One region of the Neobacillus sp. 19 genome, then DNA from elsewhere that is predicted to be linked to it. Evidence: a T-box and tRNA genes for the amino acid it is inferred to sense, from the RefSeq annotation. Region 1 holds a T-box; the other regions hold tRNA genes.
The links. A T-box is a leader RNA that pairs with one kind of tRNA and senses whether it is charged. The one in region 1 lies ahead of pheS (phenylalanine--tRNA ligase subunit alpha), so its partner is inferred to be a tRNA-Phe.
Positions count from the first base shown of each region.

Region 2: it encodes a tRNA-Phe, which carries the amino acid that the T-box ahead of pheS (phenylalanine--tRNA ligase subunit alpha) is inferred to sense. The anticodon was not compared.
Region 3: it encodes a tRNA-Phe, which carries the amino acid that the T-box ahead of pheS (phenylalanine--tRNA ligase subunit alpha) is inferred to sense. The anticodon was not compared.
Region 4: it encodes a tRNA-Phe, which carries the amino acid that the T-box ahead of pheS (phenylalanine--tRNA ligase subunit alpha) is inferred to sense. The anticodon was not compared.

Region 1 covers NZ_JBMPZU010000058.1:254,749-259,567, forward strand. Annotated here, with positions in the region: gene pheT (phenylalanine--tRNA ligase subunit beta) at 1-1,924, opposite strand, end outside; gene pheS (phenylalanine--tRNA ligase subunit alpha) at 1,939-2,976, opposite strand; T-box leader at 3,106-3,354, opposite strand; gene ACO1D1_RS19015 (TrmH family RNA methyltransferase) at 3,417-4,166, opposite strand; gene sspI (small acid-soluble spore protein SspI) at 4,287-4,493, shown strand; gene ACO1D1_RS19025 (M42 family metallopeptidase) at 4,581-4,819, opposite strand, start outside.
Region 2 covers NZ_JBMPZU010000048.1:1,183-6,001, forward strand. Annotated here, with positions in the region: rRNA gene ACO1D1_RS14895 (23S ribosomal RNA) at 1-1,972, shown strand, start outside; rRNA gene rrf (5S ribosomal RNA) at 2,104-2,220, shown strand; tRNA gene ACO1D1_RS14905 (tRNA-Asn) at 2,235-2,309, shown strand; tRNA gene ACO1D1_RS14910 (tRNA-Ser) at 2,318-2,409, shown strand; tRNA gene ACO1D1_RS14915 (tRNA-Glu) at 2,430-2,504, shown strand; tRNA gene ACO1D1_RS14920 (tRNA-Val) at 2,508-2,583, shown strand; tRNA gene ACO1D1_RS14925 (tRNA-Met) at 2,608-2,681, shown strand; tRNA gene ACO1D1_RS14930 (tRNA-Asp) at 2,685-2,761, shown strand; tRNA gene ACO1D1_RS14935 (tRNA-Phe) at 2,770-2,845, shown strand; tRNA gene ACO1D1_RS14940 (tRNA-Thr) at 2,865-2,937, shown strand; tRNA gene ACO1D1_RS14945 (tRNA-Tyr) at 2,966-3,050, shown strand; tRNA gene ACO1D1_RS14950 (tRNA-Trp) at 3,060-3,133, shown strand; tRNA gene ACO1D1_RS14955 (tRNA-His) at 3,145-3,220, shown strand; tRNA gene ACO1D1_RS14960 (tRNA-Gln) at 3,244-3,318, shown strand; tRNA gene ACO1D1_RS14965 (tRNA-Gly) at 3,323-3,397, shown strand; tRNA gene ACO1D1_RS14970 (tRNA-Cys) at 3,406-3,479, shown strand; tRNA gene ACO1D1_RS14975 (tRNA-Leu) at 3,520-3,605, shown strand; tRNA gene ACO1D1_RS14980 (tRNA-Leu) at 3,627-3,708, shown strand; tRNA gene ACO1D1_RS14985 (tRNA-Gly) at 3,929-4,002, shown strand; gene ACO1D1_RS14990 (B3/B4 domain-containing protein) at 4,084-4,752, opposite strand.
Region 3 covers NZ_JBMPZU010000050.1:110,357-115,175, reverse strand. Annotated here, with positions in the region: rRNA gene ACO1D1_RS15760 (23S ribosomal RNA) at 1-442, shown strand, start outside; rRNA gene rrf (5S ribosomal RNA) at 525-642, shown strand; tRNA gene ACO1D1_RS15750 (tRNA-Val) at 652-727, shown strand; tRNA gene ACO1D1_RS15745 (tRNA-Thr) at 749-821, shown strand; tRNA gene ACO1D1_RS15740 (tRNA-Lys) at 831-906, shown strand; tRNA gene ACO1D1_RS15735 (tRNA-Leu) at 921-1,005, shown strand; tRNA gene ACO1D1_RS15730 (tRNA-Gly) at 1,020-1,091, shown strand; tRNA gene ACO1D1_RS15725 (tRNA-Leu) at 1,103-1,191, shown strand; tRNA gene ACO1D1_RS15720 (tRNA-Arg) at 1,204-1,280, shown strand; tRNA gene ACO1D1_RS15715 (tRNA-Pro) at 1,291-1,367, shown strand; tRNA gene ACO1D1_RS15710 (tRNA-Ala) at 1,387-1,462, shown strand; tRNA gene ACO1D1_RS15705 (tRNA-Met) at 1,487-1,563, shown strand; tRNA gene ACO1D1_RS15700 (tRNA-Ile) at 1,589-1,665, shown strand; tRNA gene ACO1D1_RS15695 (tRNA-Ser) at 1,683-1,775, shown strand; tRNA gene ACO1D1_RS15690 (tRNA-Met) at 1,800-1,873, shown strand; tRNA gene ACO1D1_RS15685 (tRNA-Asp) at 1,877-1,953, shown strand; tRNA gene ACO1D1_RS15680 (tRNA-Phe) at 1,962-2,037, shown strand; tRNA gene ACO1D1_RS15675 (tRNA-His) at 2,063-2,138, shown strand; tRNA gene ACO1D1_RS15670 (tRNA-Gly) at 2,153-2,226, shown strand; tRNA gene ACO1D1_RS15665 (tRNA-Ile) at 2,231-2,307, shown strand; tRNA gene ACO1D1_RS15660 (tRNA-Asn) at 2,316-2,390, shown strand; tRNA gene ACO1D1_RS15655 (tRNA-Ser) at 2,395-2,485, shown strand; tRNA gene ACO1D1_RS15650 (tRNA-Glu) at 2,497-2,568, shown strand; gene glgB (1,4-alpha-glucan branching protein GlgB) at 3,322-4,819, shown strand, end outside.
Region 4 covers NZ_JBMPZU010000062.1:40,133-44,951, forward strand. Annotated here, with positions in the region: rRNA gene ACO1D1_RS20490 (23S ribosomal RNA) at 1-1,272, shown strand, start outside; rRNA gene rrf (5S ribosomal RNA) at 1,354-1,470, shown strand; tRNA gene ACO1D1_RS20500 (tRNA-Glu) at 1,514-1,588, shown strand; tRNA gene ACO1D1_RS20505 (tRNA-Val) at 1,592-1,667, shown strand; tRNA gene ACO1D1_RS20510 (tRNA-Thr) at 1,983-2,058, shown strand; tRNA gene ACO1D1_RS20515 (tRNA-Arg) at 2,068-2,141, shown strand; tRNA gene ACO1D1_RS20520 (tRNA-Met) at 2,161-2,237, shown strand; tRNA gene ACO1D1_RS20525 (tRNA-Ser) at 2,264-2,356, shown strand; tRNA gene ACO1D1_RS20530 (tRNA-Met) at 2,386-2,459, shown strand; tRNA gene ACO1D1_RS20535 (tRNA-Asp) at 2,463-2,539, shown strand; tRNA gene ACO1D1_RS20540 (tRNA-Phe) at 2,583-2,655, shown strand; tRNA gene ACO1D1_RS20545 (tRNA-Tyr) at 2,667-2,751, shown strand; tRNA gene ACO1D1_RS20550 (tRNA-His) at 2,757-2,832, shown strand; tRNA gene ACO1D1_RS20555 (tRNA-Cys) at 2,846-2,919, shown strand; tRNA gene ACO1D1_RS20560 (tRNA-Gly) at 2,932-3,005, shown strand; tRNA gene ACO1D1_RS20565 (tRNA-Ile) at 3,011-3,084, shown strand; tRNA gene ACO1D1_RS20570 (tRNA-Asn) at 3,107-3,181, shown strand; tRNA gene ACO1D1_RS20575 (tRNA-Arg) at 3,287-3,360, shown strand; gene ACO1D1_RS20580 (hypothetical protein) at 3,538-3,786, opposite strand; gene ACO1D1_RS20585 (hypothetical protein) at 3,970-4,819, shown strand, end outside.

The DNA.
Region 1 (4,819 bases):
CACGATCGGTCAAGCCGAGCTTGGCGAACATACCTTCTAAGATCCCCTTCGCTACGAAGAAGTCGACCGGTTTCTTTTCTCCTTGCCATGAATGACTATGCCACAAGCCGGTAACCGCAGCGGCTAAATGTTCTTTTTCTTCCGGAAGGACTTCCTCTCCGTTCGCTAAGAATACCGCTCCTGTTTCATATACAGCCAGGCTGTCGTTTTGACGGGCACTGTTGTATTTTACTACTTCTAAAAGCTGCGGCAGGATGCTTAAGCGAAGCACACTGCGCTCTTCACTCATTGGCATGGAGAGACGGATTGTACCGCGTTTATCAAGCGCAAATTGGGACGATTTTTCTTCACTAGTTAAAGAGTACGTTACAGCTTGGTACAAGCCCGCTCCCTCAAGGTATTGACGGACTTCGCGGCGTTTTCTTTGATACTCTGACAATTTCCCAGGTGTAGTGGAACCGATTGGCAATGTTTTAGGAATATTGTCATACCCATACAAGCGGGCTACTTCTTCCACAAGATCTTCTTCAATTCTAATATCACCACGGCGAGTTGGAGCCGTTACCGTAATCAAATCTTCTTCGATTGTGACTGCAAATTGCAGGCGGTCGAAGATATCTTTTACATCTTGCATAACTAAATCTGTTCCCAGGACACGATTAATTTTTTCCAAAGTAATGGAAACAACCGCCGGTTCAACCTTAAGTGTATCAGCTTCCGCAGCTCCTTCTAGTACCTCCCCGCCGGCATATTTCGCCATTAAGTATGCGGCACGTTCTCCCGCCGGACGCACACGATTAGGGTCTACCCCTTTTTCGAACCGGGCACTAGCTTCACTTCTTAAGCCGTGGTCTTTTGAAGCTTTTCTGACGGTTCCCCCGTTAAAATAGGCAGATTCCAATAAAACAGTTGTGGTATCAGAAGTTACCTCTGAATTCGCACCACCCATTACACCGGCAAGGGCTACCGGCTCTGTTCCGTTCGTAATTACAAGGTGGTCTGCCGTTAATGTTCGTTCCACATCATCAAGAGTAACAAATTTTTCGCCATCAGCAGCGCGGCGGACAAGAATTTCTTTTGAACCCAAGCGGTCATAATCAAACGCATGAAGCGGCTGGCCGTATTCTAATAAAATATAGTTTGTAATATCGACGACATTATTGTGAGGTCGGATACCGGCTGACATTAGACGCGACTGCATCCAAAGCGGTGATGGTCCAATCTTCACATTTTTGATCATTTTAGCTACATATAAAGGGTTATCCTCTTTCGCTTCTACAACAATTCTTACATAATCAGCGGCTTTTTCAACAACAGGTTCAAGGCTTGTTTCCGGAAGCTTCACTTCTCTGCCAAGAATGGCAGCCACTTCATACGCAACGCCCAGCATGCTCAAACAATCGGCTCTGTTTGGAGTCAAACTCAGTTCTAAAATTTCATCGTCCCTGCCTAATAAGGCAAGTGCATCTGCTCCAACTTCTGCATCTGCTGGAAAAACAAAGATTCCTTCAGAATATTCTTTCGGAACAACTTTCCCTTCCATTCCAAGCTCAGTTAGGGAGCAAATCATGCCGTTGGATTCTTCACCGCGAAGCTTTGCCCGTTTAATTTTAAAATTACCAGGTAATACTGCACCAACCTTCGCAACAGCAACCTTTTGACCCTGTGCCACATTCGGTGCACCGCAAATGATTTGAACGGGCTGACCTTCACCGACATCAACAAGACACCGGCTTAATTTATCGGCATTTGGGTGCTGGTCACGTTCTAATACATGCCCGACAACGACACCTTTAATCCCTTCGTTTAATACGTCTACACCTTCCACTTCAATCCCGCTTTTAGTAATCTTTTCAGCTAATTCAGCTGCTGTTACTCCAGTTAAATCGATATAGTCCTGGAGCCATTTATATGAAACGAACATGTCGTCATCCTCCTTTATTCGTGTTTAGAAAACTGTTTTAAAAATCTAACATCATTTGTATAGAAGTGTCTGATATCATCGACACCGTATTTCAACATCGCAATCCGCTCTGGACCCATTCCAAATGCAAATCCAGTGTATTTTTTAGAATCATAGCCAGCCATCTCAAGGACGTTTGGATGAACCATTCCGGCGCCAAGAATTTCGATCCAGCCCGTTTGTTTACATACGCTGCATCCATGGCCGCCGCAAATTTTACATGAAATATCCATTTCAACAGATGGTTCCGTGAACGGGAAAAAGCTTGGTCTTAGGCGGATTTCTCGGTCATCACCAAACATTTTTTTGGCGAAAACCTCTAATGTTCCTTTCAGATCGCTCATGCGAATATTCTCACCAACCACAAGTCCCTCGATTTGCATAAATTGATGAGAATGCGTCGCATCGTCATTATCACGACGGTACACTTTACCAGGGCAAATAATTTTAATTGGGCCCTTCCCCTGGTGCTTCTCCATTGTCCGTGCCTGGACAGGTGATGTGTGCGTGCGCATCAAAATTTCTTCTGTGATATAGAACGAGTCTTGCATGTCGCGGGCAGGATGACCCTTCGGTAAGTTAAGAGCTTCGAAGTTATAATAATCCTGCTCAACCTCTGGACCTTCAGCAACTTGATAACCCATGCCAATAAACAAATCCTCAATTTCTTCAATGATTCTTGTAAGTGGATGGTGGTTTCCAGCCTTTACAGGGCGGCCTGGCAAGGTCACGTCAATGCTTTCTGAAGCGAGCTTTTCAAGCACAGCAGCTTCTTCTAATCCTTTTTGTTTTGCCTCTATCTTTACAGCAATCGCTTCACGGACCTCATTGGCAAGTGCTCCCATAACAGGGCGCTCTTCAGCAGACAACTTACCCATCCCGCGCAGCACTTCTGTGATGGGACCCTTTTTCCCTAAATACGCAACGCGAATATCATTCAATTCTTTCAAGCTTGCAGACAGCTCAATCTTCTGAATAGCCTCTTCCTGCAATTCCTTCAAACGTTCTTGCATCGTTACATCCTCCTTATTTTTAATACAATGGTAGTAAAAAGGGTGTCAGGCACCATTACTAGTACAATGACAGTAGAAAGGGTGTCAGGCACCATTTCTACTGTGAAAGACAAAAAAACCCCATCCCTGGAAAGGGACGAGGTTTGTGTTTCGCGGTACCACCCTTGTAAACACGATATGTATGAATATATGTGTTCGCTTCGTTGGGATAACGGCTTTTAGCCGGTGCATCTTTACATTTTTATAGTCAAAAATGGTCCCGATGCCAACTCAGGAGGTGAACTTCTCAAGTCTTGTATCATAAAAGTGCTTTCAGTCGCGGCACTTTCTCCCTATATGATCAATCGACAAGATACTTTTCTCCGTCATCGTTTTTGTTATTATCAATATTGTTCACTATTATATAATAAATTCACTGAAAAGGTCAAACCAGTACAAGCCTATTTTTTCAAATAATAGAGCAGGATCCCGGTGGCAACAGCGACATTCAGTGACTCACTTTTGCCGTAAATCGGAATATACAGGTTGGCGGTGGTGCGTGTAAGGATGTCTTGATCCACGCCATTTCCTTCGTTTCCTACAACTAGCGCAAAAGAATCCGCACTTGAAATTTCAGTATAGGCAGATGCCCCTTCTAGTGCCGTTCCATAAACGGGTACTTTCTCCCCTTGAAGCTTATCCATCCATTCGTGCAGGTCACCTCTAATGATGGGAAGGTGAAAATGGCTTCCCTGGGCAGATCTAAGGGCCTTTGCGTTAAAAGGATCCACACTTCCCTTTCCGATAATGACGGCATCTATCCCCGCTGCATCAGCCGTACGAATCATCGTTCCTAGATTTCCAGGATCCTGAACAGCATCGATGAGCAGATAAGTTTTTGCTTCCTGAACTTCAGGATTCAACTGACGGCATACAGCATAAATTCCCTGCGGCGCTTCTGTTTCGGATAAAGAATTCGAAATCTCATCCGTGACAAAGGTAACTGGCGTTCCGGCAGGATCCCACCGGGGAGGCAGCCCCACTTTTTCCGATACAATAATTTCTACAATTTGCTCATCTTGTTTTAATGCTTCTTCTACTAAATGAAAGCCTTCAATTAAAAATGTTCCGGACTTATCACGTTCTTTTTTTGTTAATAGTTTTTTCCATTGTTTTACTTTAGGATTATTTTCAGATTCAATACGTTTCAAAACAGTGTTCTCCTTTAAAAAATCTCATCTAATTAATCATAATCATAACAATAATACATAATTAAACCAAAAATAGAAAACATATTAGAGAAATAAAGGATTAAAAAGGAGTGTTTAGACATGAATTTAAACCTTAGAAATGCTATTATTCACAATGTTTCCGGCAACACCCAAGATCAATTAGAAGATACAATCGTCGATGCAATCCAAAACGGGGAAGAAAAGATGCTCCCTGGACTTGGCGTCTTATTTGAAATCATTTGGAAAAACTCATCAGAAGAAGAAAAGAAAGAAATGCTTACCGTGCTTGAAAGCGGGCTAAAGTAATAATCCCTAAGCTGCCAACCATTAATCGGCAGCTCTTTTTATTCAAAAAAATCCCTGGCGAAAAACTTCTGCCAGGGATTTCCTATTTTATTCAAAAGTAATTTTATCAACGGTCTCACGATCTAAGCGTTTGATCACTTCAACAATCAATTTAACCGCATTTTCGTAATCATCACGATGAAGCATAGCCGCATGTGAATGGATATAACGCGTAGCGATCGTAATAGCTAGTGCCGGAACGCCATTATGTGTCAAATGAATCGAGCCGGCATCCGTTCCCCCGCCAGGAATGGATTCGAATTGATAAGGAATATTCAATTCATCCG
Region 2 (4,819 bases), on a different contig from region 1:
AATGCCAAAGACTTATCCGTGGGAGTCAGACTGCGAGTGATAAGATCCGTAGTCGAAAAGGGAAACAGCCCAGACCACCAGCTAAGGTCCCAAAGTATACGTTAAGTGGAAAAGGATGTGGAGTTGCTTAGACAACCAGGATGTTGGCTTAGAAGCAGCCACCATTTAAAGAGTGCGTAATAGCTCACTGGTCGAGTGACTCTGCGCCGAAAATGTACCGGGGCTAAACGTATCACCGAAGCTGTGGATTGACACCGTTGGTGTCAGTGGTAGGAGAGCGTTCTAAGGGCGTTGAAGCTAGACCGTAAGGACTGGTGGAGCGCTTAGAAGTGAGAATGCCGGTATGAGTAGCGAAAGATGAGTGAGAATCTCATCCACCGTATGCCTAAGGTTTCCTGAGGAAGGCTCGTCCGCTCAGGGTTAGTCGGGACCTAAGCCGAGGCCGAAAGGCGTAGGCGATGGACAACAGGTTGATATTCCTGTACCACCTATGAATCGTTTGAGTGATGGGGGGACGCAGGAGGATAGGGTAAGCGCGCTGTTGGATATGCGCGTCTAAGCAGTTAGGCTGGTGAATAGGAAAATCCGTTCACCGTAAAGGCTGAGCTGTGACAGCGAGGGAAATTTAGTACCGAAGTTCCTGATTCCACACTGCCAAGAAAAGCCTCTAGCGAGATTCAAGGTGCCCGTACCGCAAACCGACACAGGTAGGCGAGGAGAGAATCCTAAGGTGAGCGAGAGAACTCTCGTTAAGGAACTCGGCAAATGACCCCGTAACTTCGGGAGAAGGGGTGCTCTTTAGGGTTCATAGCCCTGAAGAGCCGCAGTGAATAGGCCCAGGCGACTGTTTAGCAAAAACACAGGTCTCTGCGAAGCCGCAAGGCGAAGTATAGGGGCTGACGCCTGCCCGGTGCTGGAAGGTTAAGAGGAGGGGTTAGCGCAAGCGAAGCTCTGAATCGAAGCCCCAGTAAACGGCGGCCGTAACTATAACGGTCCTAAGGTAGCGAAATTCCTTGTCGGGTAGAGTTCCGACCCGCACGAAAGGCGTAACGATCTGGGCACTGTCTCAACGAGAGACTCGGTGAAATTATAGTACCTGTGAAGATGCAGGTTACCCGCGACAGGACGGAAAGACCCCGTGGAGCTTTACTGTAGCCTGATATTGAATTTTGGTACAGCTTGTACAGGATAGGTAGGAGCCTGAGAAGCCGGAGCGCTAGCTTCGGTGGAGGCGTCGGTGGGATACTACCCTGGCTGTATTGAAATTCTAACCCGCACCCCTGATCGGGGTGGGAGACAGTGTCAGGTGGGCAGTTTGACTGGGGCGGTCGCCTCCTAAAGAGTAACGGAGGCGCCCAAAGGTTCCCTCAGAATGGTTGGAAATCATTCGTAGAGTGTAAAGGCACAAGGGAGCTTGACTGCGAGACCTACAAGTCGAGCAGGGACGAAAGTCGGGCTTAGTGATCCGGTGGTTCCGCATGGAAGGGCCATCGCTCAACGGATAAAAGCTACCCCGGGGATAACAGGCTTATCTCCCCCAAGAGTCCACATCGACGGGGAGGTTTGGCACCTCGATGTCGGCTCATCGCATCCTGGGGCTGTAGTCGGTCCCAAGGGTTGGGCTGTTCGCCCATTAAAGCGGTACGCGAGCTGGGTTCAGAACGTCGTGAGACAGTTCGGTCCCTATCCGTCGTGGGCGCAGGAAATTTGAGAGGAGCTGTCCTTAGTACGAGAGGACCGGGATGGACGCACCGCTGGTGTACCAGTTGTCTTGCCAAAGGCATCGCTGGGTAGCTATGTGCGGACGGGATAAGTGCTGAAAGCATCTAAGCATGAAGCCCCCCTCAAGATGAGATTTCCCATAGCGTCAAGCTAGTAAGATCCCTGAAAGATGATCAGGTTGATAGGTCAGAGGTGGAAGCATGGCGACATGTGGAGCTGACTGATACTAATCGATCGAGGACTTAACCATTTCAAATTGGTTGAACTCGTTTTTACAAAAACTTCTTCTGCATTATCTAGTTTTGAGGGAATGAAAAAAATTAAATTTCCTCTTGAAAAATATGAAAAAGACATTATAATAAAATAGTGTCGATAAAATAGTCTGGTAACAATGGCGAGAAGGTCACACCCGTTCCCATACCGAACACGGAAGTTAAGCTTCTCAGCGCCGATGGTAGTTGGGGCATGCGCCCCTGTGAGAGTAGGACGTTGCCAGGCTGTAATCATATTATTCCGCAGTAGCTCAGTGGTAGAGCTATCGGCTGTTAACCGATCGGTCGTAGGTTCGAGTCCTACCTGCGGAGCCATTTTTGTTGGAGAGCTGTCCGAGTGGCCGAAGGAGCACGATTGGAAATCGTGTAGGCGGGTAACCCTGTCTCAAGGGTTCAAATCCCTTGCTCTCCGCCATAAAAACATTGTAACAATATGGCCCCTTGGTCAAGCGGTTAAGACACCGCCCTTTCACGGCGGTAACACGGGTTCGAATCCCGTAGGGGTCACCATTTGGAGGATTAGCTCAGCTGGGAGAGCATCTGCCTTACAAGCAGAGGGTCGGCGGTTCGATCCCGTCATCCTCCACCATAATGCTCTAATTATTATTATTATCGCGGGGTGGAGCAGTCCGGTAGCTCGTCGGGCTCATAACCCGAAGGTCGCAGGTTCAAATCCTGTCCCCGCAATTTGGTCTGGTAGTTCAGTTGGTTAGAATGCCTGCCTGTCACGCAGGAGGTCGCGGGTTCGAGTCCCGTCCAGACCGCCATTTAGAGTGGCTCAGTAGCTCAGTCGGTAGAGCAAAGGACTGAAAATCCTTGTGTCGGCGGTTCGATTCCGTCCTGAGCCACCATTTATTCATTTAATTGATTGCCGATGTAGCTCAATTGGTAGAGCAACTGAATCGTAATCAGTAGGTTGGGGGTTCAATTCCTCTCGTCGGCACCTTAAGCTGACAATAACATATTATAGTGGAGGGGTAGCGAAGTGGCTAAACGCGGCGGACTGTAAATCCGCTCCCTCCGGGTTCGGCGGTTCGAATCCGTCCCCCTCCACCATTTATTTATAGGGGTATAGTTTAAAGGTAGAACGAAGGTCTCCAAAACCTTTGGTGTGGGTTCAATTCCTACTACCCCTGCCAATCATATTGTGGCGATTGTGGCGAAGTGGTTAACGCATCGGATTGTGGTTCCGACATTCGTGGGTTCGATTCCCATCAGTCGCCCCATAAAAATATTTTATTATTATCATTGGGCTATAGCCAAGCGGTAAGGCATCGCACTTTGACTGCGACATGCGTTGGTTCAAATCCAGCTAGCCCAGCCATTCTGCGGAAGTAGTTCAGTGGTAGAACACCACCTTGCCAAGGTGGGGGTCGCGGGTTCGAATCCCGTCTTCCGCTCCAAAATATACGGCGGCATAGCCAAGTGGTAAGGCAGAGGTCTGCAAAACCTTTACCACCGGTTCGAATCCGGTTGCCGCCTCCAAATTTTATCTTTCATGGATTAAAATAAGTAATTGATTTTTGCCGGGGTGGCGGAACTGGCAGACGCACAGGACTTAAAATCCTGCGGTAGGTGACTACCGTACCGGTTCGATTCCGGTTCTCGGCATTGCTTCAAACATCTTAATACGCCGGTGTGGCGGAATTGGCAGACGCGCACGACTCAAAATCGTGTTCCGTGAGGAGTGTCGGTTCGACCCCGACCACCGGTATCAATTCGATGATAAAAAGGTTTTTCACATACCATGTAGAAAACCTTTTTTGTTTTTTATTCGTATGATGGACAATTCGCAGAAGAAAAAACATAAAGAAGCGTTGTTTAGTAAAGTGAAAAAAATCGACAAATTTCGATGAAGCTACTTGACGTATGGAAGAATTGTGTGTATTATAATAACAGTCAGTTCATCAATTTGTCATATTTAATCAAAACATGCGGGTGTAGTTTACTGGTAAAACCTCAGCCTTCCAAGCTGATGTAGTGGGTTCGATTCCCATCACCCGCTCCATACATATTAACTAACGCAGTGTATCGTTACATAGGAGAACGATGCATTGCGTTTTTTCATTACATTAAAAAAGGATGCCTTCTAGCATTCAAGAATATGAAATGTACCTTCCCCGCCATGAATTTGTAAAAACATGTCCATTAATGAAAGTGTCAGCTTTTCAGCATTTTCGATATCGGTTGATGGCCGTAAATAAATGATTTGTAAAGCATTTTTCGTAGTATATTTTACGGGTGTTCGTTCTGAATCGACAAACGGGCTGCCAAAAGGTCCCTCTTGATCAGCGGCCAAAAGTAATCGATCTAAAGAATTTTTCCTCCCGTTTAATCCTATGTACTCCTCGCCGGCTTTACCAATTCGTATTTCAACTGACCCTTGGATAAGATCAAGGTCATAAATTCCAATCGGCACTTGATACTGAAGTGAAAAAAAATTATTGATATCAATAGCACTTTGCACCGAAGAAAGATAATTTTGCGATTGTACCCGTCTATATAAGCTTTCTGCAGAGGGACGGTAGCGATTTGGATCTTTACCAGTCTGTTTAAATACGTTGCGCCATTCTTGTAAGCCCGGAAGGTCTGTTACATTAGTGTTTTCTAAATCAAAATAAATCGACTCTTGAAAAAGCTGCAGTCTGCCCTTAAGCATTTGTGGTGAATCTCCTACTGTGATATTTCTGTATTCAATTACCCCAAGTTTAAAGCCGGGAATTTGCTCGATTATTTCCGTTGAAAGTTGAATTTCCAACGATTCCACCTCCAAATTTCATTAAAAATAGTTTATCATAATTAGATGTGCAGCTAATAATCTTATC
Region 3 (4,819 bases), on a different contig from region 1:
ATCTCCCCCAAGAGTCCACATCGACGGGGAGGTTTGGCACCTCGATGTCGGCTCATCGCATCCTGGGGCTGTAGTCGGTCCCAAGGGTTGGGCTGTTCGCCCATTAAAGCGGTACGCGAGCTGGGTTCAGAACGTCGTGAGACAGTTCGGTCCCTATCCGTCGTGGGCGCAGGAAATTTGAGAGGAGCTGTCCTTAGTACGAGAGGACCGGGATGGACGCACCGCTGGTGTACCAGTTGTCTTGCCAAAGGCATCGCTGGGTAGCTATGTGCGGACGGGATAAGTGCTGAAAGCATCTAAGCATGAAGCCCCCCTCAAGATGAGATTTCCCATAGCGTCAAGCTAGTAAGATCCCTGAAAGATGATCAGGTTGATAGGTCAGAGGTGGAAGCATGGCGACATGTGGAGCTGACTGATACTAATCGATCGAGGACTTAACCATTTTTAAGTGGTTGAACTCGTTTTTACAAAAAACTTCTTCTGCATTATCTAGTTTTGAGGGAATGAAAACCTCAAATAAATAGTCTGGTAACTAATGGCGAGAAGGTCACACCCGTTCCCATACCGAACACGGAAGTTAAGCTTCTCAGCGCCGATGGTAGTTGGGGCATGCGCCCCTGTGAGAGTAGGACGTTGCCAGGCTTTATATATGGAGGATTAGCTCAGCTGGGAGAGCATCTGCCTTACAAGCAGAGGGTCGGCGGTTCGATCCCGTCATCCTCCACCATAAATAATTATGTTAACAATTGCCGGGGTAGCTCAATTGGTAGAGCAACTGACTTGTAATCAGTAGGTTGGGGGTTCAAGTCCTCTCGCCGGCACCTTTGTACGAGCCATTAGCTCAGTTGGTAGAGCATCTGACTTTTAATCAGAGGGTCGAAGGTTCGAGTCCTTCATGGCTCACCATTTAAAATTAATATGCGGGTGTGGCGGAATTGGCAGACGCACCAGACTTAGGATCTGGCGCCGCAAGGCGTGGGGGTTCGACTCCCTTCACCCGCACCATTTAATTTTGATATGCGGAAGTAGTTCAGTGGTAGAACACCACCTTGCCAAGGTGGGGGTCGCGGGTTCGAATCCCGTCTTCCGCTCTCTATGTAGTGCCGGGGTGGCGGAACTGGCAGACGCACAGGACTTAAAATCCTGCGGTAGGTGACTACCGTACCGGTTCGATTCCGGTCCTCGGCACCATTCTAAATTAATGCGCCCGTAGCTCAATTGGATAGAGCGTCTGACTACGGATCAGAAGGTTATGGGTTCGACTCCTTTCGGGCGCGCCATTAAGTTTAACGGGAAGTAGCTCAGCTTGGTAGAGCACTTGGTTTGGGACCAAGGGGTCGCAGGTTCGAATCCTGTCTTCCCGACCATTTCAATTATTATACTTTTGGGGCCTTAGCTCAGCTGGGAGAGCGCCTGCTTTGCACGCAGGAGGTCAGCGGTTCGATCCCGCTAGGCTCCACCAAACTTTCGTATAAAATTCAATTATGGCGGTGTAGCTCAGCTGGCTAGAGCGTACGGTTCATACCCGTAAGGTCGGGGGTTCGATCCCCTCCGCCGCTACCAAATTTTTAAAAAATATTTTCAACTTGGACCTTTAGCTCAGCTGGTTAGAGCAGACGGCTCATAACCGTCCGGTCGTAGGTTCGAGTCCTACAAGGTCCACCAGTAACACTTTATAATATGGAGGAATACCCAAGTCCGGCTGAAGGGATCGGTCTTGAAAACCGACAGGCGGGTTAAATCGCGCGGGGGTTCGAATCCCTCTTCCTCCGCCATATTATTTTAACAGTTTTTATTATCGCGGGGTGGAGCAGTCTGGTAGCTCGTCGGGCTCATAACCCGAAGGTCGCAGGTTCAAATCCTGTCCCCGCAATTCGGTCTGGTAGTTCAGTTGGTTAGAATGCCTGCCTGTCACGCAGGAGGTCGCGGGTTCGAGTCCCGTCCAGACCGCCATCTAAAGTGGCTCAGTAGCTCAGTCGGTAGAGCAAAGGACTGAAAATCCTTGTGTCGGCGGTTCGATTCCGTCCTGAGCCACCATTTTATTTTAAATTTTATATGTATGGCGGTTGTGGCGAAGTGGTTAACGCATCGGATTGTGGTTCCGACATTCGTGGGTTCGATTCCCATCAGCCGCCCCATCATCTTTAACAATGCGGGTGTAGTTTAGTGGTAAAACCTCAGCCTTCCAAGCTGATGTTGTGAGTTCGATTCTCATCACCCGCTCCATTAGGGGCCTATAGCTCAGCTGGTTAGAGCGCACGCCTGATAAGCGTGAGGTCGATGGTTCGAGTCCATTTAGGCCCACCATATTTTATTCCGCAGTAGCTCAGTGGTAGAGCTATCGGCTGTTAACCGATCGGTCGTAGGTTCGAGTCCTACCTGCGGAGCCATTATGGGGAAGTACTCAAGAGGCTGAAGAGGCGCCCCTGCTAAGGGTGTAGGTCGGGTAACCGGCGCGAGGGTTCAAATCCCTCCTTCTCCGCCATAATTTTAAACGGCCCCTTGGTCAAGCGGTTAAGACACCGCCCTTTCACGGCGGTAACACGGGTTCGAATCCCGTAGGGGTCATATGAAAAAACTGATAACAATTTGTTATCAGTTTTTTTGTGCCTATTAAATAATTAAGGGCAGGACCACGGCCTACGCCATCCTTTAAAGCTTAATAATGAGTTGTAGAAAAAAGTTGGAACGTCGTAGATAAAACCTGAAAAGTTGTTGATAAAAGATTAAAAGTCGTAGTTAAAACCTGAAAAGTTGTTGATAAAAGATTAAAAGTCGTAGATAAAACATCAGAAGTCGTCGGTAAAGGGTAAGGCCATATATGATTATGCCCGTGATCCCTAAAAAACTGAAAGAACGGAAATAAAAAAGATATATAATGCCCATGTGCGTGAAAAGATTAAACAGATGGTAACAATATATAATCTGAACATCGCCCCACCCTCCACTAGCAGCGCCCTTATCCCAAACTCCACCTAAGATTAAAACTCATTATATCGATATAATATTTAATCACTTAAACCAATCTTGAAAACCATTGATAACGCTTACATCTTCCTGTTTTCTCCTGTTTTCACACCACGAAATTATTAGTATTTAAATAATTTTTTTCATAAAAAAAATAAAAAACTTTATAAGATTATGTCGAATAAAGATGAAATATATGTCGGACATACTCGAAAAATGTAATAAAAAGTCTCTGTGTAGCAATAAACATCACAAGATGTCAGAAAAGATAAAAAAGTATTTCGAGGAAAATAAGACAATTGCGCTTATAATTGGTCATTGAAATACATATTTTCATTGAGGATGAGGAGAGCCATGACTGTGAACACGTTTTTTCCAACTGATTATCAGTTGCACTTGTTTCATGAAGGCAACTACTTTCAAAGTCATCAGCTTTTTGGCGCTCATATCTTAAAGAATTCCAATCAAGTATATACTCGATTTTGTGTATGGGCCCCTAACGCCTCTCAAGTGAGGCTCCTGGGCAATTTTAATAACTGGAATGGTAATGGATATGAACTTCAGAAGGTTAATGATGAAGGAGTATGGATTATTGTTGTCAATCAAGACCTAGAAGGAAAGATATACAAGTATGAAATTATTTCACAAACAGGAGAAAGGCATTTAAAGGCAGATCCCTTTGCATTTTATTCGGAAGTAAGACCCGATACTGCTTCTATTGTTTACTCGTTTAACCAATATACGTGGCAAGACACTCATTGGATGAACCGAAGGGAAAAAAAGAATTTTTTATCAGAGCCAGCTGTCATTTATGAGGTTCATCTAGGTTCTTGGAGAAAGAATGCCAATGGTGACTACATAACCTATAAGGACATGGCAGCAAAGCTTATTCCTTATGTAATAGAGCACGGTTTCACCCATATTGAAATATTACCGCTTGTCGAGCATCCGCTCGATGACTCATGGGGGTATCAAGGAACTGGTTATTTCTCAGTGACGTCCAGGTATGGTACACCCGATGACTTTAGATATTTTGTGGACCAGTGTCATCAGCAAGGGATCGGTGTCATTCTTGACTGGGTTCCAGGTCATTTCTGCAAAGATGCACACGGGCTATATCGTTTTGATGGTACACATATTTATTCATATAGCCATGTTCATGACAGAGAAAATGTCGTATGGGGAACGGCGAATTTTGATTTAGGAAAAGGTGAGGTCCAAAGCTTTCTTATTTCAAACGCGCTATATTGGATTGACTATTTTCATATTGATGGTTTTCGAATGGATGCGGTCGCGAATATCATCTACTGGCCCAATGCCGACCAGGGAAAGAGAGAGAATCCGTTTGGCATTCATTTTTTGAAAAAATTAAATCATGCGGTCCATGAACATGATCCCCATTTTTTAATGATTGGTGAGGATTCGACCGAGTTCCCTCAAGTGACAACACCCGTTCACTACGGCGGCCTCGGCTTTGATTACAAATGGAATATGGGCTGGATGAATGACATGCTTGAGTATATGGAAACACCTCCATATTCACGGCCCCATGCCCATTCCAAGGTAACATTTTCACTTTTATATGCCTTTTTGGAAAACTTTATGCTCCCATTTTCACACGATGAAGTGGTTCATGGGAAAAAGTCTCTACTTGATAAAATGCCCGGGGATTATTGGGAAAAATTTGCCCAGCTTAAACTTTTATTAGGCTATATGTTTGCTCATCCAGGAAAGAAACTACTATTCATGGGTTTCGAATTTGGCCAGTTTGCAGAGTGGAATGACAAAGAGGAGTTAGACTGGAACTTAATGGAATATGACATGCACAGTAATTTAAATTCATATGTAAAAG
Region 4 (4,819 bases), on a different contig from region 1:
GACACAGGTAGGCGAGGAGAGAATCCTAAGGTGAGCGAGAGAACTCTCGTTAAGGAACTCGGCAAAATGACCCCGTAACTTCGGGAGAAGGGGTGCTCTTTAGGGTTCATAGCCCTGAAGAGCCGCAGTGAATAGGCCCAGGCGACTGTTTAGCAAAAACACAGGTCTCTGCGAAGCCGCAAGGCGAAGTATAGGGGCTGACGCCTGCCCGGTGCTGGAAGGTTAAGAGGAGGGGTTAGCGCAAGCGAAGCTCTGAATCGAAGCCCCAGTAAACGGCGGCCGTAACTATAACGGTCCTAAGGTAGCGAAATTCCTTGTCGGGTAAGTTCCGACCCGCACGAAAGGCGTAACGATCTGGGCACTGTCTCAACGAGAGACTCGGTGAAATTATAGTACCTGTGAAGATGCAGGTTACCCGCGACAGGACGGAAAGACCCCGTGGAGCTTTACTGTAGCCTGATATTGAATTTTGGTACAGCTTGTACAGGATAGGTAGGAGCCTGAGAAGCCGGAGCGCTAGCTTCGGTGGAGGCGTCGGTGGGATACTACCCTGGCTGTATTGAAATTCTAACCCGCACCCCTCATCGGGGTGGGAGACAGTGTCAGGTGGGCAGTTTGACTGGGGCGGTCGCCTCCTAAAGAGTAACGGAGGCGCCCAAAGGTTCCCTCAGAATGGTTGGAAATCATTCGTAGAGTGTAAAGGCACAAGGGAGCTTGACTGCGAGACCTACAAGTCGAGCAGGGACGAAAGTCGGGCTTAGTGATCCGGTGGTTCCGCATGGAAGGGCCATCGCTCAACGGATAAAAGCTACCCCGGGGATAACAGGCTTATCTCCCCCAAGAGTCCACATCGACGGGGAGGTTTGGCACCTCGATGTCGGCTCATCGCATCCTGGGGCTGTAGTCGGTCCCAAGGGTTGGGCTGTTCGCCCATTAAAGCGGTACGCGAGCTGGGTTCAGAACGTCGTGAGACAGTTCGGTCCCTATCCGTCGTGGGCGCAGGAAATTTGAGAGGAGCTGTCCTTAGTACGAGAGGACCGGGATGGACGCACCGCTGGTGTACCAGTTGTCTTGCCAAAGGCATCGCTGGGTAGCTATGTGCGGACGGGATAAGTGCTGAAAGCATCTAAGCATGAAGCCCCCCTCAAGATGAGATTTCCCATAGCGTCAAGCTAGTAAGATCCCTGAAAGATGATCAGGTTGATAGGTCAGAGGTGGAAGCGTGGCGACATGTGGAGCTGACTGATACTAATCGATCGAGGACTTAACCATTTTTAATTGGTTGAACTCATTTTTACAAAAAACTTCTTCTGCATTATCTAGTTTTGAGGGAATGAAACCTCAAATAAATAGTCTGGTAACAATGGCGAGAAGGTCACACCCGTTCCCATACCGAACACGGAAGTTAAGCTTCTCAGCGCCGATGGTAGTTGGGGCATGCGCCCCTGTGAGAGTAGGACGTTGCCAGGCTAAGCCCCTAATTGGGGCTATTATTTTGCCTTATTTTATAGTTGGCCCCTTGGTCAAGCGGTTAAGACACCGCCCTTTCACGGCGGTAACACGGGTTCGAATCCCGTAGGGGTCACCATATGGAGGATTAGCTCAGCTGGGAGAGCATCTGCCTTACAAGCAGAGGGTCGGCGGTTCGATCCCGTCATCCTCCACCATAAATAATTATGCCGGTTTAGCTCAATTGGTAGAGCACGACCGAAAATGCTTCTTTGAAAAATCTTCAGCGTACCGACTGAGCTGCTGCTTGAAAAAGCTTTCTGAAGTCGGGACGACGATTACAAAACAAGCGTGTACACATTAATATTTATTCAAAATTATGCCGGTTTAGCTCAATTGGTAGAGCACGACCGAATATGCTTCCTTGAAAAATCTTCAGCGTACCGACGGAGCTGCTGCTTGAATAAGCTTTCTGAAGTCGGGACGACGATAACAAAGCAAGCGTGTACACACCAATGTTTTATCAAAATTATGCCGGTTTAGCTCAATTGGTAGAGCAACTGACTTGTAATCAGTAGGTTGGGGGTTCAAGTCCTCTAGCCGGCACCATAAAAAAATGCGCCCGTAGCTCAATTGGATAGAGCGTCTGACTACGGATCAGAAGGTTATGGGTTCGACTCCTTTCGGGCGCGTTATTATTTTTTTAAAAACGGCGGTGTAGCTCAGCTGGCTAGAGCGTACGGTTCATACCCGTAAGGTCGGGGGTTCGATCCCCTCCGCCGCTACCAAATGATTTTGTGATTTTATATAAAATGGAGGAATACCCAAGTCCGGCTGAAGGGATCGGTCTTGAAAACCGACAGGCGGGTTAAACCGCGCGGGGGTTCGAATCCCTCTTCCTCCGCCATTAAATCACAAAACTTTATTAATTATTATCGCGGGGTGGAGCAGTCTGGTAGCTCGTCGGGCTCATAACCCGAAGGTCGCAGGTTCAAATCCTGTCCCCGCAATATGGTCCGGTAGTTCAGTTGGTTAGAATGCCTGCCTGTCACGCAGGAGGTCGCGGGTTCGAGTCCCGTCCGGACCGCCATTTTTATTCCAGTAGGTATCTACTGTTGAAATATAATTTTTTTGGCTCAGTAGCTCAGTCGGTAGAGCAAAGGACTGAAAATCCTTGTGTCGGCGGTTCGATTCCGTCCTGAGCCATCTTTTTATTTGGAGGGGTAGCGAAGTGGCTAAACGCGGCGGACTGTAAATCCGCTCCCTCAGGGTTCGGCGGTTCGAATCCGTCCCCCTCCACCATCATGGCGGTTGTGGCGAAGTGGTTAACGCATCGGATTGTGGTTCCGACATTCGTGGGTTCGATTCCCATCAGCCGCCCCATTAGTAATAATGAGGCAGCATAGCCAAGTGGTAAGGCAGAGGTCTGCAAAACCTTTATCCCCGGTTCAAATCCGGGTGCTGCCTCCAAATCTTTTCTATGCGGGTGTAGTTTAGTGGTAAAACCTCAGCCTTCCAAGCTGATGTTGTGAGTTCGATTCTCATCACCCGCTCCACCTTTGGGCCTATAGCTCAGCTGGTTAGAGCGCACGCCTGATAAGCGTGAGGTCGATGGTTCAAGTCCATTTAGGCCCATCATCCTAAATATTCTAATTGTTCCGCAGTAGCTCAGTGGTAGAGCAATCGGCTGTTAACCGATCGGTCGTAGGTTCGAATCCTACCTGCGGAGCCATTTTATTTTAGGGAGAAGTACTAAATAGGTTGAAGAGGCACCCCTGCTAAGGGTGTAGGTCGGGTAACCGGCGCGAGGGTCAAATTCTGCCGCCATTCATATAATGCGCCTTTAGCTCAGCTGGATAGAGCATACGCCTTCTAAGCGTACGGTCAGAGGTTCGAATCCTCTAAGGCGCGTATTTTTTACTTTAAGTAACTTAATAGTATCAAAGGTTTAACGACATTAGGGAAAACTAAAGGTATTCTAACTTTAATGAAATTCCTTGATAAAGTCGTTAAGCAAATCAACTTCCAAAACATTATGTTTGGAGGTTTTTTATTTGCAAAAAAAGACTGGGATATTTGATGTTTCCATTAAAGCGGAGTAACGGTGAAAAGCGCTGATTGAAACAGGTTATCCGCTGATAGAACGGTGAAAAGCGCTGATTGAAACAGGTTATCCGCCGATAGAACGGTGAAAAGCGCTGATTGAATCGGGTTATCCGCCGATAGAACGGTGAAAAGCGCTGATTGAAACAGGTTATCCGCTGATAGAACGGTGAAAAGCGCTGATTGAAACAGGTTATCCGCTGATAGAACGGTGAAAAGCGCTGATTGAAACAAGTTATCCGCTAATAGAACGGTGATAAGCACCGGTGGATCCTGTATCTCATTCGAGAGTTACTAGAGCTTTTTCACCATTGAACTCCCCAAATCAGATTAGGGATAGAAATAGATTATTCCTAATGACAGATTGTTCCATATGTATATATAATGAAGGTATCTGAAATTTTTAGGGGGATAAAAGTGGAGAGAAGTCGTGTTTCTGGTTGGCTGTTTAGGAGTTTATTTGTTGTATTGTTTGTTTTACTAGGTTCATATGTTGCTAGTAACCATGCACTTGCTGCGGGAGTGGTGGTGAAGGATTTACAAGTTAGTCCAAAGGAGGCCAAAGTGGGCGATTCCATTAACATCAGCTTAGATGTAGGGATCGATTCGGAGGAGGTTGCTTCTACTGTCTCCCTCACGATACGAGCGGATGATCATGGACAGACCTATGAAAGGGCAGCCTATTTGAAGTATGATGAGGCAACGAAAAAGTATGTTACTCGCTTAAAAGTAGAGGACTTTCATGCAAAAGGGAATTGGAAAGTTAGCGATATAACCGTTCATCTTAATGGGTCCAATTATTCTTTTAAAAATGCTGAATTGTTCCCGGGTGATGCCGCGGCAATCGATTTACGAGCAGGAAATTTTTATGTCGATCCGGCTGGATATCAGCCACAATTAGGATCTGTGAGCATTGATAAGAATCAGGTTTCGTTTGGTACAACATTAAACATTTCGGCAACAGGGTTAAATCATTTAGGAACATATGACTCTACCAAAATTGAAGCCGTTTATCGCACCCCACAGAATGAGTTACGGACGTTTCGATTAAGCGATTCCTCTAATCCACAAGTGGCTTCGATTATGATTGATCATTCGTTTGCGACGGGAACGTGGAAGCTGGATCATATTCTGGTAACGGATCGATACAATGCAAACTATCAATTTTTTTATAATAGCTTCTATTATAAAGAAGGAAATACGAGAGATTTTAGTAACCTGGATTTCACGGTAAAAGCAGCCGCGGGCTGGGTAGATATTAACGGTG